DNA from 3 places in the Streptomyces sp. NPDC051452 genome. Region 2 is predicted to be linked to each of the others. Evidence: riboswitches for the same ligand, from Rfam matches in the RefSeq annotation. Region 2 holds a riboswitch; each other region holds the start of a gene.
What was found. Region 2 has a riboswitch for S-adenosylmethionine ahead of ACIBA9_RS00530 (amino acid ABC transporter permease). Riboswitches for the same ligand answer to the same signal wherever they lie in the genome.
Positions count from the first base shown of each region.

Region 1: linked by a shared signal. The riboswitch ahead of thrC (threonine synthase) and the one ahead of ACIBA9_RS00530 (amino acid ABC transporter permease) in region 2 are both predicted to bind S-adenosylmethionine.
Region 3: linked by a shared signal. The riboswitch ahead of ACIBA9_RS14105 (aminotransferase class V-fold PLP-dependent enzyme) and the one ahead of ACIBA9_RS00530 (amino acid ABC transporter permease) in region 2 are both predicted to bind S-adenosylmethionine.

Region 1 covers NZ_JBITEB010000018.1:49,249-54,355, reverse strand. Annotated here, with positions in the region: gene ACIBA9_RS31650 (trehalose-6-phosphate synthase) at 1-584, opposite strand, end outside; gene ACIBA9_RS31645 (glucosyl-3-phosphoglycerate synthase) at 683-1,627, opposite strand; SAM riboswitch class I at 1,757-1,899, shown strand; gene thrC (threonine synthase) at 1,917-3,200, shown strand; gene ACIBA9_RS31635 (MoaD/ThiS family protein) at 3,197-3,475, shown strand; gene ACIBA9_RS31630 (cold-shock protein) at 3,925-4,128, shown strand; gene groL (chaperonin GroEL) at 4,516-5,107, shown strand, end outside.
Region 2 covers NZ_JBITEB010000001.1:107,891-112,997, forward strand. Annotated here, with positions in the region: gene ACIBA9_RS00525 (glutathione S-transferase C-terminal domain-containing protein) at 62-952, shown strand; SAM riboswitch class IV at 1,031-1,141, shown strand; gene ACIBA9_RS00530 (amino acid ABC transporter permease) at 1,509-2,489, shown strand; gene ACIBA9_RS00535 (amino acid ABC transporter ATP-binding protein) at 2,486-3,289, shown strand; gene ACIBA9_RS00540 (ABC transporter substrate-binding protein) at 3,410-4,444, shown strand; gene ACIBA9_RS00545 (GNAT family N-acetyltransferase) at 4,512-5,107, shown strand, end outside.
Region 3 covers NZ_JBITEB010000004.1:406,100-411,206, forward strand. Annotated here, with positions in the region: gene ACIBA9_RS14085 (NYN domain-containing protein) at 1-300, opposite strand, end outside; gene ACIBA9_RS14090 (hypothetical protein) at 345-584, opposite strand; gene ACIBA9_RS14095 (rhomboid family intramembrane serine protease) at 736-1,479, shown strand; gene ACIBA9_RS14100 (Lrp/AsnC ligand binding domain-containing protein) at 1,476-1,757, shown strand; gene ACIBA9_RS14105 (aminotransferase class V-fold PLP-dependent enzyme) at 1,767-3,152, opposite strand; SAM riboswitch class IV at 3,317-3,433, opposite strand; gene trpD (anthranilate phosphoribosyltransferase) at 3,513-4,577, opposite strand; gene ACIBA9_RS14115 (cytochrome bc complex cytochrome b subunit) at 4,698-5,107, opposite strand, start outside.

The DNA.
Region 1 (5,107 bases), on a different contig from region 2:
TCGGGCAGCAGACGGAAGTAGTCCGGCGGCGCCCACGGGGTGTGCGAGAAATGGCCGATGCGCAGGTCGGGGCGGAGCCGGCGGAGCATCCGGGGGGCGAGGGCCAGGTGGTAGTCCTGGATCAGCACCGCCGCGCCCTCGGCCGCCTCCTCGGCGAGCGCCTCGGCGAACGCCTGGTTGTAGGCCTCGTAGGAGGCCCACCGCCGCCGGAACTCCGCGTCGAAGACCGGCTCCAGCGGTGTCTGGTAGAGCAGGTGGTGGACGAACCAGAGCACCGAGTTGGCGATGCCGTTGTACGCCTCGGCGTGCACCGTCGCGTCGATGTCCAGCATCCGTACCCGCTGCCCGCCGGTCTCCTCGGCCGGCAGCAGCCCGCCGCCCGCGCGCCGCACGGCCGCCCGGTCACCGTCGCCCAGCGCGGCGCACACCCACACCGCGTCGGTGTCCGGCCCGATGGCCGACAGCCCGGAGACCAGCCCGCCGCCGCCCCGTTTGGCGCGCAGTGAGCCGTCGTCGAGCATCTGATACGAAACCGGGCCGCGATTGGACGCGACCAGCACCTCAGCACCGTGCGTGGAAGCCATACGCCTCAACCTAGCCCGGCCCGGAAACGCTCAAACGTACGGTCCGCCCCGCAAGGGGCTGTATACGGCCGTTCTCCGGCGGCGGCCGCCCGTGTCCCTCAGGCCACCCGGCGTGCCGCGTACTCCGCGATCTCCGTCATCGGCGGCCGTTCCTCGGTGTCCACGGAGTAGGTGCGCGGCCTGAATCCGTCCGCGCCCCGCTCGAACTGGGTGAGGGAGGGCCGGACCAGGTGTCCGCGGGCCAGCCGCAGCTGGGCGGTGCGGTAGATGGCCGCCGCCATCCGGCCCAGCGCCTGGCCGTCCTGGTGGCGGTGCTTGCGCACGCCCACGTCCACCTGGGCCAGCGCGTCGAGCCCCACCAGGTGCAGGGCGTCCACCAGCATCCCCAGCTCCACGCCGTAGCCCACCGGGAACGGCAGCCGTTCCAGCAGGGAGCGGCGGGCCGCGTACTCGCCGCCCAGCGGCTGCACGAAACCGGCCAGCTGCGGCCAGTGCAGGTTCAGCAGCGGGCGCGCCATCAGTTCGGTGACCCGGCCGCCCTGTCCCGTGGCGCCGCCGAGCGGGCGGTCGTACATGCCCTTGACGAGGTGCACGCCGGGGTCGGTGAGCAGCGGACCGACGATCCCGGAGACGAAGTCGGAGGAGAACTCCCTGAGGTCGGCGTCGATGAAGCACACGATGTCCCCGCCGGTGACCAGCAGCGAGCGCCAGAGCACCTCGCCCTTGCCGGGGACGGCGGGGAGCCGGGGCAGGATGTCGTCGCGGTGGACGACCCGGGCGCCCGCCGCGGCGGCGACCGCCGAGGTGCGGTCGGTGGAGCCGGAGTCGACGACGACGATCTCGTCGACCAGCGGCACCTGTTCCACGAGGTCGTGCCGGATCACCGCGACGATGTCGCCGACGGTCTCCTCCTCGTTGAGCGCGGGCAGGACGACGCTGATCGTCTGCCCCGTGCGCTGCTTTGCGGCCAGGAGCCCGTGGAGCGGACGATCGGTCACGGACCAGGAGCGGGTGGCCAGCCAGCGCTCGACTTCTTCCAGCACGGTCTGCGGCTCCTCACGTTGTCTCGCGGTTCGGACGACTATCTCAACTGTCCTGGCCTTCGGTTACAGTCTTGAACAACGCCGGTGACCATCGCATGTCGGGGGTCGCGCGCGTTCACAACCGAATACCGCTCATCCAGAGGGGCAGAGGGACACGGCCCGATGAAGCCCCGGCAACCCTCCAGCCGGCACTCGTCTTCCACGCGAGGCTCCCGGCTAGGGAAGGTGCCAAATCCGTCTCGCGGCGAGACGCGTCGCGAGGAAGATGAGGAGAAAGGGCCTCGCCTCCATGGCTGCGCAGACAGTTGCAAGCACCGGCAATCCCACCGTCGACCTCGGGCCCGCCGCGGCCCTGAGCTGCCGCGAGTGCGGTCACCGCGTCCCCCTCGGCCCCGTCTTCGCCTGCGCGGAGTGTTTCGGTCCGCTGGAGATCGCCTACGACTTCTCCGGCTATGACGCCGAGGAGCTGCGGGCGCGTATCGAGGCGGGCCCCGCGAACATCTGGCGGTACGCGCCGCTGCTGCCCGTGCCGGCCGACGTCGCCGACAAGCCCAACCTCAACCCGGGCTGGACCAAGCTGGTCAAGGCCGACAACCTGGCGGCCGAGCTGGGCGTGACCGGCGGTCTGTACGTGAAGGACGACTCCGGCAACCCGACGCACTCCTTCAAGGACCGCGTCGTCGCCCAGGCCCTGGAGGCCGCCCGCGCCTTCGGCTTCAGCACCCTCTCCTGCTCCTCCACCGGCAACCTCGCCGGTGCCGTGGGTGCCGCGGCGGCCCGCTCCGGCCTGCGTTCGTGCGTGTTCATCCCGCACGACCTGGAGCAGGGCAAGGTCGTCATGGCCGCGGTCTACGGCGGGGAGCTCGTCGGCATCGAGGGCAACTACGACGACGTGAACCGCTTCTGCTCCGAGCTGATCGGCGACCCGGCCGGCGACGGCTGGGGGTTCGTCAACGTCAATCTGCGGCCGTACTACGCGGAGGGGTCCAAGACCCTGGCGTACGAGATCTGTGAGCAGCTCGGCTGGCGCCTGCCGGACCAGATCGTGGTCCCCATCGCCTCCGGCTCCCAGCTCACGAAGATCGACAAGGGGTTGCGCGAGCTGGTGGAGCTGGGACTGGTCGAGGACCGGCCGTACAAGATCTTCGGCGCGCAGGCCGAGGGCTGCTCGCCGGTGTCCACCGCCTTCAAGGCCGGCCACGACGTGGTCCGCCCGCAGAAGCCGGACACCATCGCCAAGTCCCTCGCCATCGGCAACCCGGCCGACGGGCCGTACGTCCTGGACATCGCGCGCCGCACCGGCGGTTCCGTGGAGGACGTGACGGACGAGGAGATCGTGGACGCCATCAAGCTGCTGGCGCGCACCGAGGGCATCTTCGCGGAGACGGCGGGCGGGGTGACCGTCGGCGTCACCCGCAAGCTGCTCAAGGAGGGCGTGCTGGACCCGGCGAAGAGCACGGTCGTGCTGAACACCGGCGACGGACTGAAGACCCTCGACGCGGTGGCCGGCACCGGCCTGACCGCCACCATCCGCCCCACCCTGGACTCCTTCCGAGAGGCTGGCCTCGCATGAGCGTGACCGTTCGCATCCCGACCATCCTGCGCACCTACACCGGCGGGCGGGCCGAGGTCGCCGCCGAGGGCGGGACCCTCGCCGAGGTCATCGAGGACCTGGAGAAGAACCACGCGGGGATCGCCGCCCGGGTGCTGGACGACCAGGGCAGGCTGCGCCGGTTCGTCAACGTCTACGTCAACGACGACGACGTCCGCTTCGAGCAGGGCCTCGAGACGGCGACCCCCGAGGGCGCCGGTGTGTCGATCATTCCGGCCGTCGCGGGCGGCTGCTGACGGAATGACCGATCATTACCTTCGGTAACAGCGGTTACGTATTGTTCATGGGATTGCCCCCTCCGTGAGAGAAGCGGAGGGGGCAATTCTGTGTGATTGAGCGCGGTAGAGTTGGGGAACACGGTCGCGATCCTCGGGTCGCGGGCCCTGGATTCATGCCGCACAGCCCGATAAGAAGTAGCCAAAGTGCGCGGGCTTTATGCGGCTTTTGTGGTTTTTGTGGAGCCCGACTTGCCCTGAATTCGGGCGAATTCTCGCCACATTCCGGACCGGGACCGTCCAGAATTCTCGTCCGATTGACCTGTTGCAGAGGGCAGTTGGACAGATACATTCAGCCGCGGTCGACGCGTTCCGGCGCACGCCCCCCGGCCTTTTCGGAGGAGGGCGAGGTCTGACCCGGGTCCGCGAAGTGTGGATCTGTGCAAGGGCCAGTAATAGGGGAGTTAGGCATGGCTCAGGGCACCGTCAAGTGGTTCAACGCGGAGAAGGGGTACGGCTTCATCGCGGTCGACGGTGGTGCGGACGTCTTCGTCCATTACAGCGCCATTCAGATGGACGGCTACCGCACCCTGGAAGAGGGCCAGCGGGTGGAGTTCGAGATCTCGCAGGGCCAGAAGGGCCCGCAGGCCGACATGGTTCGCCTCAGCGCCTGAACGTTTTCTGTACGAAGGGCCCGCACCTCGCAGAGGGTGTGGGCCCTTCGTCGTGCGGGCGCGCGTGCGCGGCCGGCGCGTGCCCCCTGCGCGCCCGCGCATGCCTCGCGCGCCCGCGCGTGCCCCCCGCGCCCGCGCGTGACCCAGTGTCGTCGTGTTCGCGGGTGGCTGAGCGCCCCGCTGTTCCCCTCGGAGGCGCTTGCACTCGACCATGCCGAGTGCTAATCATTGCGTTAGCACTCTGAAGGTGAGAGTGACAACGAAGGACCGGGTCGGTGAGGCCCGCAGGCCGGGTGGGGCAAGGAACCACAAGGCCGGCGAGCCGTCCGTCGCGGGCGCGGGCGCGGTCCGAAGGAATCACCCCCAGTCCTGGAGGGACCACTTCACATGGCCAAGATCATCGCGTTCGACGAGGAGGCGCGGCGCGGCCTCGAGCGCGGCATGAACCAGCTCGCGGACGCCGTGAAGGTGACGCTCGGCCCCAAGGGCCGCAACGTCGTCCTCGAGAAGAAGTGGGGCGCCCCCACGATCACCAACGATGGTGTCTCCATCGCCAAGGAGATCGAGCTCGAGGACCCGTACGAGAAGATCGGCGCCGAGCTGGTCAAGGAAGTCGCCAAGAAGACGGACGACGTCGCCGGTGACGGTACGACCACCGCGACCGTGCTCGCCCAGGCCCTGGTCAAGGAAGGCCTGCGCAACGTCGCCGCCGGCGCCAACCCGATGGCTCTGAAGCGCGGTATCGAGAAGGCCGTCGAGGCCGTCTCCGCCGCCCTGCTGGAGCAGGCGAAGGACGTCGAGACCAAGGAGCAGATCGCCTCCACCGCGTCCATCTCCGCCGCCGACACCCAGATCGGCGAGCTGATCGCCGAGGCGATGGACAAGGTCGGCAAGGAAGGCGTCATCACCGTCGAGGAGTCCCAGACCTTCGGTCTGGAGCTGGAGCTCACCGAGGGTATGCGCTTCGACAAGGGCTACA
Region 2 (5,107 bases):
GTGCCCGGCGACGTCCGGTGGCGCGCCCGTCCGCTTCGCACCTCACGCCCAGGGGAGACGCATGTCCATCACTCCGCTCGCCGCCGCCTCGACCGCCCACCGCCCCGCCCCCCTCTTCCGGGGCCGGATCGGCCGGGACGCGCGCAGCGGCCACTACGCCGTGCCGCACCGCTACCGGCTGCATCTGTCCACCGCCTGTCCCGACGGACTGCGCCTCGCCGTCGCACACAGCCTCCTCGCACTGGACGACAGCTGTCCGGTCACCTTCCTGCCCGCCGAGCCCGACCACCCCGGCGGCGGTCACGCGGCGCTGTACCCGCTGTACGAGGCGAGCGCCCACCACTACGCCGGTCCCGCCCTCGCGCCCGTACTCAGCGACGACTGGTCCGGACGCATCGTCAGCACCCACGCCCCCGACATCCTGCGCGACCTGGACCGCTTCCCGCGCGAGGGCAACGCCGCCCGCCTGTACCCGGCCGGGACGGAGGACGTCGCCGAGGCCGTCGAGCGGATGTGCGCCGAAGGCGTCGAGGAGGCCGCCCAGCGCGCCGGACGGGCCGACGCCGACCCCGCCGAGCGGGCCGCGGCCCTGGAGGTACTGCTCGACACCCTGGCCCGGCTGGAGAACCGGCTGACCGGTGAGCGGTACCTGGTGGACGACCGGCTCACCGCCGCCGACATCGACCTGTTCGTGACCCTGGTGCAGCTGGACACCGTCCACCGCTGCCACCTCGACGCCGGTGCCGTGCACCGGATCGCCGGCCACCGCGCCCTGTGGGCCTACGCGCGCCGCCTCGCCGCCCACCCCGCCTTCGGCCGCCACCTCGACCTCGACGGCATCGCCCGCCGCCACCACGGCCGCTGCGCGGGCCTGGAAGCCGCCGGAGCGGCCGTCCAGATCCTGGACTGGGCCGGCCACGCAGCGGACGCCCCGGACACTTTCGGCAGGTGAGGCCGGGTCGTCGATGTCCGCTTCGCGGACAGACGTTGACATGGGGGGCGTTCAACTGCCTTACTGGCCGCTCAGAACGGTCATGAGCGTCAGCGCCAAGCCCTGGCTCGCTGACCGGCAACCCTCGCGTCGCGGTGGGGTGCCCCAGGTGACGACCGGACCGGACGACGATTTCGGTAAGCGCGAGGCCCCACGCGGGCCACAAGAGTGACAGGTGACGCCATGTACGCAGCTCCCAGGACGGCGCCGAGCCGCCCCCAGGGCTGCGTACCGTCGTCCACCCAGCTCCTGGTCGCCGACCGGGCCGTCGATCTGCTCCGCGTCAACAGCGCACTGTGTACCGCACCGGGCCAAGCCCGCTGTCGGGGCTGACCTCCACTTCCCGGTCCAGCCTTCCGGCCCTCGCGATTCCGCACGCCCACCGGGCGTGCGAGGTGACGTTGTCCGCCCAGCTCCCGGTTCCGCGCGATCCCGTGTGCCGCCTCGTGCCGTAGTGCCGTCGCGGCCCCGCTGCCGCTCGCCGCCGTCCCGGGTCCGACTCCCACGGAGCCCGCCCATGAGCGAACCCCCCGGCGCCGCCCTCTCCCTCGTCGAGGCGCCACCCGTCGAGAGACCCCCAAGACCCCTGTCCGCGCAGCGGGTCCAGCCGCTGCGCAAGCCCGGGCGGTGGATTGTCACCGCCGTCGTCCTGGTCGTCGTCGCGCAGATCCTGCACGGCCTGGTGACCAACCCCTTCTACCAATGGGACCGCTTCCGCTACTGGTTCCTGCGCCCGACCGTCCTCGACGGCCTCCTCGTCACCCTCGAAGTCGCCGCCCTGAGCGCCGTGTTGGGACTGGTCGGCGGCATCCTGCTCGCGCTCGGCCGGCTCTCCGGGAGCCCGGTGCTGCGCGCGGTCAGCTGGACGTACACCTGGCTGTTCCGCTCCGTCCCGCTGATCGTCGTACTGATCTTCCTGTACAACTTCAGTGCCCTGTACAAGACCTTGAGCCTGGGCGTGCCCTTCGGGCCGGCCTTCGTCAGCTTCGACGAGTCCAAGCTCGCCACCGACGTCGCGATCGCCGTCATCGGCCTCAGCCTCAACGAGGCGGCCTACGCGGCCGAGGTGGTCCGCGGCGGGATCCTCTCCGTCGACCAGGGCCAGCACGAGGCGGCGGCCGCGCTCGGCCTGCCCAGGGTCTACCGGTTCCGCAGGATCGTCTTCCCGCAGGCGCTCAGATCCATCACCCCCAACTACGTCAACCAGCTGATCGGCCTGATCAAGAGCACGTCCCTGGTGTTCTACGTCTCCCTGCTGGACCTGTTCGGCACGGTGCAGTCGATGGGCAACACCTATCCCGGCGACGTCGTCCCGCTGCTGATGGTCGCCACCGTCTGGTACCTGCTCCTGACCAGCGCCGTGTCCGTCGTCCAGTACTACGTCGAGCGGCACTACGCCCGGGGCGCCACCCGCACCCTGCCCCCGACACCGCTCACGAGAGCCCGGGCCGGCCTGGCCGACCTGCGGGCCCGGCTGCGCCGGGAGGCCGCCGTATGAGCAGCGCACAGGCCCTCGACCAGACCCTCGACAAGCCCGCCCCCGCCGCGATCGAGGTGCACGACGTCCACAAGTGGTACGGCTCCCACCGGGTCCTCGACGGCATCGACCTGACCATCCGGCCCGGCGAGGTCACCGTGATCCTCGGGCCGTCCGGTTCCGGCAAGTCGACCCTGCTCCGGGTCGTCAACCACCTGGAGAAGCCCGAGATCGGCCATGTGAGCGTGGGCGGCGAACTGATCGGCGTACGGCGCGACGGAGAACGGCTGAAGGAACTCGGCGAGCGCGCCATCCTCGCCCAGCGCGGCAGGATCGGCTTCGTCTTCCAGAACTTCAACCTCTTCCCGCACCTGACCGCCCTCGACAACGTGGCCGCCGCCCCCGTCGCCACCGGGAGGCTGACCCGGCCGGCGGCCCGGGAAGCCGCCCGCCAACTGCTCGCACGCGTGGGCCTCGGGGACCGGACCGGCGCCTATCCACGGCAGTTGTCCGGCGGTCAGCAGCAGCGCGTGGCCATCGCCCGCGCCCTCGCCCTGCGGCCCGGGGTCATCCTCTTCGACGAGCCGACCTCGGCTCTCGACCCCGAACTCGTCGGCGAGGTACTCGCGGTCATCAAGGACCTGGCGACCAGCGGCACCACCCTCGTCATCGTCACCCACGAGATCGGCTTCGCCCGGGAGGTCGCCGACCGGATCGTCTTCATGGACGGTGGCCGGATCGTCGAACAGGGGCCGCCGGCCGAGGTGTTGGACAGGCCCCGGCACGAACGGACCCGGGAGTTCCTCGCCAGCGTCCTCTGACCTCCCCGACCTCCCGACCTCCTGACGTCTCCGATCACCGCCATCACTCTCAGCACTCTCATCTCTCTCGTCACTCTCATCTCTCATCACGCTCACCAGCGGGACAAGGACAGCCACGCCATGCCTACGCACCTCTCCCTTCGCGGCCTGACCCGACGCGGCCTGATACGCGGCGTCACCGCCGCGACCGCCGTCGCCACCCTCGCCACCGGACTCGCCGCCTGCGGGGGCGACAGCGAGGCCGCCGCCAAGACCGGGTCCGCGGGCACGGTCACCGTGGGTCAACTGTCCAACGGGGCGGCGAAGGAGACCGCGTTGAAGGTCTCCGAGGTGAAGTCCATCAACGCCGAATTGCCGGCCTCGGTGCGCAAGAGCGGCAAGCTCGTCATCGGCATCGGCGCCCTGCCCGCGGGAACCGCGCCGCTCAACTACGTGGGCAGCGACCAGAAGACCCTCACCGGTTCCGAACCCGACTTCGGCCGACTGGTGGCCGCGGTCCTCGGACTCAAGCCCGAGATCAAGAACTTCACCTGGGAGAACCTCTTCGTCGGCGTCGACAGCGGCAAGGTCGACGTGGCCTTCTCCAACGTCACCGACACCGAGGAGCGCAAGAAGAAGTACGACTTCGCCTCCTACCGCAAGGACAATCTGGCCTTCGAGGTGCTGAAGAAGAGCACCTGGAACTTCGACGGCGACTACGAGAACCTGGCCGGCCTGACGGTCTCCGTGGGCTCCGGCACCAACCAGGAGAAGATCCTCCTGGAGTGGAAGGCCAAGCTGGCCAAGGAGGGCAAGAAGCTCACCGTCAAGTACTTCCCCGACCAGAACGCGATCAACCTGGCACTCGGCAGCGGCAGGATCGACGCCTTCTTCGGTCCCAACCCCGGTGTCGCCTACCGTGCCCGGCAGACCGCCCGCACGCCCAACCCGACCCGCGGCGCGGGCACCTTCTCCGGCGCCGGCGCGAGCCTCCAGGGCCTCATCGCCGCCACCGCCAAGAAGGGCAGCGGTCTGGCCAAGCCGCTCGCGGACGCCATCAACCACCTGATCGAGAACGGGCAGTACGCCAAGTGGCTGGCCGCCTACAACCTCGCCAACGAGGCCGTGCCGACGTCGCGGGTGAATCCCCCCGGGCTGCCCCTCGACAACTCCTGACGAAGCGTCACCCTCGCCCCGTACATCCCGCGAGCCGCATGCCGAATCGAGGAAGGACTCCGCCTCCGTGGCCCTGCCCACCGACGTCCGCCGAGGCGGAGCCCCCTCCCCGCCCGACACGCGCGCTCTCGACAACGCCGTCTGGGCCGCCCTGGCCGGCCCGCACGCCCATCTCGCCGAGCGGCACGGGCGCGCGGCCCGCTACCGGCCCGACACCTACGACTGCGCCGCCCTCGCCGACCCGGCGGATCCGGCGGCCTGGAGCGACCTGCACACGCTCGTCGGCCCCGGGAACACCGTACGGATCAAATCCGTCAGGCAGGTCCCCGACGGCTGGGAGATCGTCGCGGCCGGTGCGGGCGTACAACTGGTGGACACCGGGCTGCGCGCCGAAGCCGATCCGCAGGCGGTGCGGCTGGGCCTCGCCGACGTCCCCGAGATCCTCGACCTGGTCGGCCGGACCCGGCCCGGACCGTTCCTGCGACGGACCGTCGAGATGGGCACCTACCTCGGCATCCGGCACGGGGGCCGGCTGGTCGCGCTCGCCGGGGAGCGGCTGCGGCTGCCCGGCTGGACCGAGATCAGTGCCGTCTGCACCGATCCGGGACACCGCGGCCGGGGGCTGGCCACCCGGCTGGTGCGGGCGGTCGCGGCGGGCATCCG
Region 3 (5,107 bases), on a different contig from region 2:
GCCGGAGTCGAGGGCGCCGGCGAGTTCCGGCTGCGCCTCCTTGAACTTCTCCCCGATCCGCTGCCGGAACAGCGGGTCGGTCTCCAGCGCCGCCGCCATCGCGTTTCCGGCGAACTTCGCCCGGCGCTGGGGGGCGAACCGGGCGTACTGCCTCAACTGGGGGGGCAGTTCCGCCAGGGTCAGAGCGCCGAAGCCGTCCGAGACGATCTGCACGACCCGCCGGCGCACGCCGTCGGGCAGCGGACGGTCAAGCACCTCGGCGGTGCCGTCGTCCGGCCCCCCGCCCGCGGTCTCCACCATCCGTCACACCCCACTAATTCCGCTGTCCTCGGGGTCCGCTCCGCTCAGGAGCCGGCGCCCGGCCTGTCCACGAGTTCCACCTGGTCCACCGCGTTGCACCAGCGGCAGCGGACCGACTCGATGGTCTCACTGACCACCTCGCGCTCCTCCACCTTCGGCTCACCGGCCAGATCGAGATGGACGTACTCGACGACCTTCGACGAGCGGGTCACGTCGAACCGGGTGAGGTTGCCGCACAAAGTGCAGCGCCACCGCGTCGTGGCGGTCGGCAGGGGAACCGTCATCGTGACTGTCCGCTTCCTTCTGGTCTCGGTGCGCCGTCGGCCGACGCGTGTGGCACGTAACCCTACGGCCTGGCGGGTGCTCGCCGCCCGCCCGTCCACGGCGGCGAGGCGCTCTGTCAGGTTGCGTCCCGTTACGTCATGCTCTGTAGTCATGATCAGCACCTGGAACACGGCGACCGGCAGGGCCCTGGGAGCGGTCCGGCGCAGCTCGGCACCGATGACGTACGGCCTCATCGCCCTGTGCTGCCTGATCTTCGTCCTGGGGCCGGCCTCCGGACTCACCCCGGGGTACGGCACCGGGGACGCGCTGCTCACCGCCCAGCGGGCGTACTTCCGGCACTGGGGCGTGGTCCCGGCCGAGCTGTTCGACGGCGCCGTCCGGGAGGCGCTCACCCCCGCCACCGCCCTGTTCGTGCACGGCAGCTGGGTGCATCTGCTCGGCAACATGCTCTTCCTCTTCGTCTTCGGGGCGATGACCGAGGAGCGGATGGGCCGGGTGCGGTTCGTGCTCTTCTACTGCTGCTCCGGATATCTGGCCCTGCTCGGCTACGCGGCCGCCAACGCCGCCTCCGAGCAGTCGCTGGTGGGCGCCTCAGGGGCGATCTCGGCGGTGCTCGGCGCCTTCCTCTACCTGTTCCCCCGGGCCCGCGTGACCAGTCTCCTGCCGTTTCTGTTCTTCCTGCCGCTGCGCTTCCCCGCCTGGGTCGTCCTGCCCTTCTGGGCGGCCCTGCAGTGGCTCGCGGCGGGCCGCGCCTCCGACGGCCCGGGCGTGGCCTACCTGGCCCACCTGGTGGGCTTCGGCCTCGGCTTCGGCTACGCGTGGGTGCGCTACGGCCTTGCGACTAGAGTGAGGTCCGCACCGGCCCCGGCGTCCGAGGGAGAGAACCAGCCGTGATCACCGCGATCGTCCTCATCAAGACCAGCGTGGACCGGATCCCCGAGATCGCGGAACAGATCGCCGGGCTGGAGAGCGTCAGCGAGGTCTTCTCGGTCACCGGCACCTACGACCTCATCGCCATGGTGCGGGTCCGCAGGCACGAGGACCTGGCCGAGGTGATCCCCGGCCGGATCAGCAGGATTCCGGGCGTGGAGGGTACGGACACGCACGTGGCGTTCCGTACCTACTCCCAGCACGACCTGGAGGCCGCGTTCGCGATCGGCCTGGACAACTAGGGTTCGGTCTCAGACCGCCGGGACGCAGCGGCCGTCCTCGGTGCGGTAGCGCCACTTCGCACCCTGGGCCACCAGTTCCCGGACCGCCGTGACGAACCGCTCCACGTGCTCGTCGGGCGTGCCGGCGCCGAAGCTCACCCGGATCGCGTTGAGGGACTTCTCCCCCGGCGCCGCCTCCGGCGCCCCGCACTCGCCCTGGGTCTGCGGGTCGCTGCCCAGCAGGGTGCGGACCAGCGGGTGGGCGCAGAAGAGGCCGTCGCGGACGCCGATGCCGTACTCGGCGGACAGGGCGGCGGCGAAGTGGGAGCTGTTCCAGCCCTCGACGACGAAGGAGAGGACGCCGACGCGCGGGGCGTCGTCGCCGAAGAGGGACAGGAACCGCACCTCGGGGACGTCGGCGAGGCCCTCGCGGACCGTGCGGACCAGGTGCCGCTCCCGGGCGACCAGGGTGTCCCAGCCGGCCTCGGTGAGCGCCTTGCAGGCCGACGCGATGGAGTAGGCGCCGATGACGTTCGGGGAGCCGGCCTCGTGCCGGGCGGCGCTCTCGTGCCACTCCACGTCCACCGCGCCGTCGGCCCGCCGGGTGACCTTGCGGCTGGCGCCGCCGCCCGCGAGGTACGGCTCGGCCGCCCGCAGCCAGTCGGCGCGGCCGGCCAGCACACCGGAGCCGAAGGGGGCGTACAGCTTGTGCCCGGAGAAGGCGACCCAGTCGACGTCCAGGTCGCGCAGGTCCACCGGGTGGTGCGGGGCGAGCTGGGCGGCGTCGAGGACGATCCGGGCCCCGTGCGCGTGGGCGGCCGCGGCCAGCTCGCGCACCGGCCACAGCTCGCCGGTGACGTTGGAGGCGCCGGTGACGCAGACCAGCGCCGGGCCGTGCGGGTCGCGGTCGGCGAGGGCCCGCTCCAGGGTCTCGACGGCCTGACGCGGGGTGCGCGGGGCGTCGAGGTAGGTGACGCGGGCGTCCTGCCACGGCAGCAGGGAGGCGTGGTGCTCGGTCTCGAACACGAAGACCTGGCAGCCGGCCGGGAGCGTGCGGGCCAGCAGGTTCAGCGAGTCGGTGGTCGACCGGGTGAAGATCACCTGGTCGTCGGCGCGGCAGCCGAGGAAGGCGGCGACCGTCTTGCGGGCGTTCTCGAACAGGTCCGTGGAGAGCTGCGAGAGGTAGCCGGCACCGCGGTGGACGCTGCCGTAGTACGGGGCGTAGGCGGCGACGTCGTCCCAGACGCGCTGCAGGGCGGGGGCGCTGGCCGCGTAGTCGAGCGCGGCGTAGCCGACCTCGCCGCCGGTCACGAGCGGGACGGTGACGTCCCGGCCCAGCACGGGCAGCGGGGCACAGACGGGCTGGTCGGCGGTGGTGGCGGCAGTGGTGGCAGTGGTGGCAGTGGTGACGGACATGCGGGAACTCCCGTGGGCAGCTGGAACTCACCGCGCGAGCGGACACGGCTCCAGCGCGGGCGAGGGGAAAAGGGGGATGCGGAGGCGGGGCTCTGCGGCCCTATCGCATTCGCTTGCTCACGGAAGGCTCCCTCGACGACCAGGACCCCTGGAGATTCGTGAGGGGTCCGCGCTTGCCGCGGACCTTGCTGTCCACGACCTGGTCTTCACCCGGGGCACCCCGCCACGGACGGAGGGTTGCCGGACAGTCGGCCGGGGCCTCATGACTGTCACTCATGACCTGGTTCAGTATCCTGCCACACGATCTTCGGCGCGCAAGGCGCGGTCCGCCATGTGGACCGCGCCTCGTACGGGACCGGGTCAGGCGTGGGTGGCCGCCACCCATCGCTCCAGCGACCGCTTGGCGGCGCCCGAGTCGATCGACTCCCGCGCCTTGGCCATGCCGGCGCGCAGCTGGTCGGCGAGGGACGCGTCGGTCGGATGGAGGGCGACCAGCGCGGCCGCCGAGTTCAGCAGCACCGCGTCGCGCACCGGGCCCCGCTCGCCGTCCAGCAAACGGCGGGCGACCTCCGCGTTGTAGGCCGCGTCCGCGCCGCGCAGGGCGTCCACGGGAACGAGGTCGATGCCCACGTCCCGCGGGTCGAAGGTCTCCTCGGTGACCTTGCCGTCGCGCACCACCCACACCCGGGAGGTGGCGGTGACGGTCAGCTCGTCCAGGCCGTCGTCGCCCCGGAAGACCAGCGCCGAGTTGCCGCGCTCGGCGAGCACACCGGCCACGATCGGCGCCATCCGCGGGTCGGCCACGCCGACCGCCTGGGCCCGCACCTTGGCCGGGTTCGTCAGCGGACCCAGCACGTTGAAGGTGGTCCGGATGCCCAGCTGGCCGCGCGCGGCGGCCACATGGCGCAGGGACGGGTGGAACTTCACCGCGAAGCAGATGGTGATGCCGGCCTCCTCGGCGACCTCCGCCACCCGTCTCGGGGTCAGGCCGAGATTGATCCCGAGCTGCTCCAGGACGTCGGAGGACCCGGAGGCGGAGGAGGCGGCGCGGTTGCCGTGCTTGACGACCTTCGCACCGGTGCCCGCGACGACGATCGAGGACATGGTGGAGATGTTCACCGTCTTGGCGCCGTCACCGCCGGTACCGACGATGTCGACGGCCGGGCCGGGCACCTCGATCACGTTGGCGTGCTCGTACATCGTCCGGACCAGCCCGGAGATCTCCTCGACCGTCTCGCCCTTGGCCCGCAGCGCCACCATGAAGCCGGCGATCTGCGCGTCGGTCGCCTCGCCGCGCATGATCAGGTCCATCGCCCAGGCGGTCTCGTCGGCGCTCAGGTCACGGCCGTTCAGCAGGCCGTTCAGCAGGACGGGCCAGGAACGGCCCGCCGCGGTGTCGCCTCCAGCGGGGGTCACAGCGCTCATCAGCCGCTCCTCGTACACAGTCCTGCAAGTCGTAGACCACCCTATCCAGCCCGGAACAGGGTGAAGGGCCCCGTCCGCAACCCGGACGGGGCCCTTCACCGTGGTGTGGCGACGCGAGGATCAGTGGTGGCCGTGGCCGCTCGTGATCTCCTTGTACTCCTCGACGCTCGGCTTGGGGATCTGGCTGTCCTCGCCGTAGAAGGCGCTGGAGAGCTTCGCACGCAGCTTCTGCGTGGCCTTCACCTTGCGCTCGACGCCGTTCTCGTCGACCGTCGGGCCGATCTCGGCCGGCCGGTACTGGTGGTGCGCGGTGAGCGTGTGCAGCTGCTCCTGGCTGAGCGGCTCGTGCACCTCGATGAACTCACCGTGCGGCAGCCGCTTGATGATGCCGGTCTCGCGACCGTGCAGCACCTTCTCGCGGTCCCGGCGCTGCAGGCCGAGGCAGATCCGCTTGGTGGCGATGAACGCGATGACCGGTCCGGCGAAGAAGAAGATCCGGACGAACCAGGTGACCGCGTTGATCGACAGGT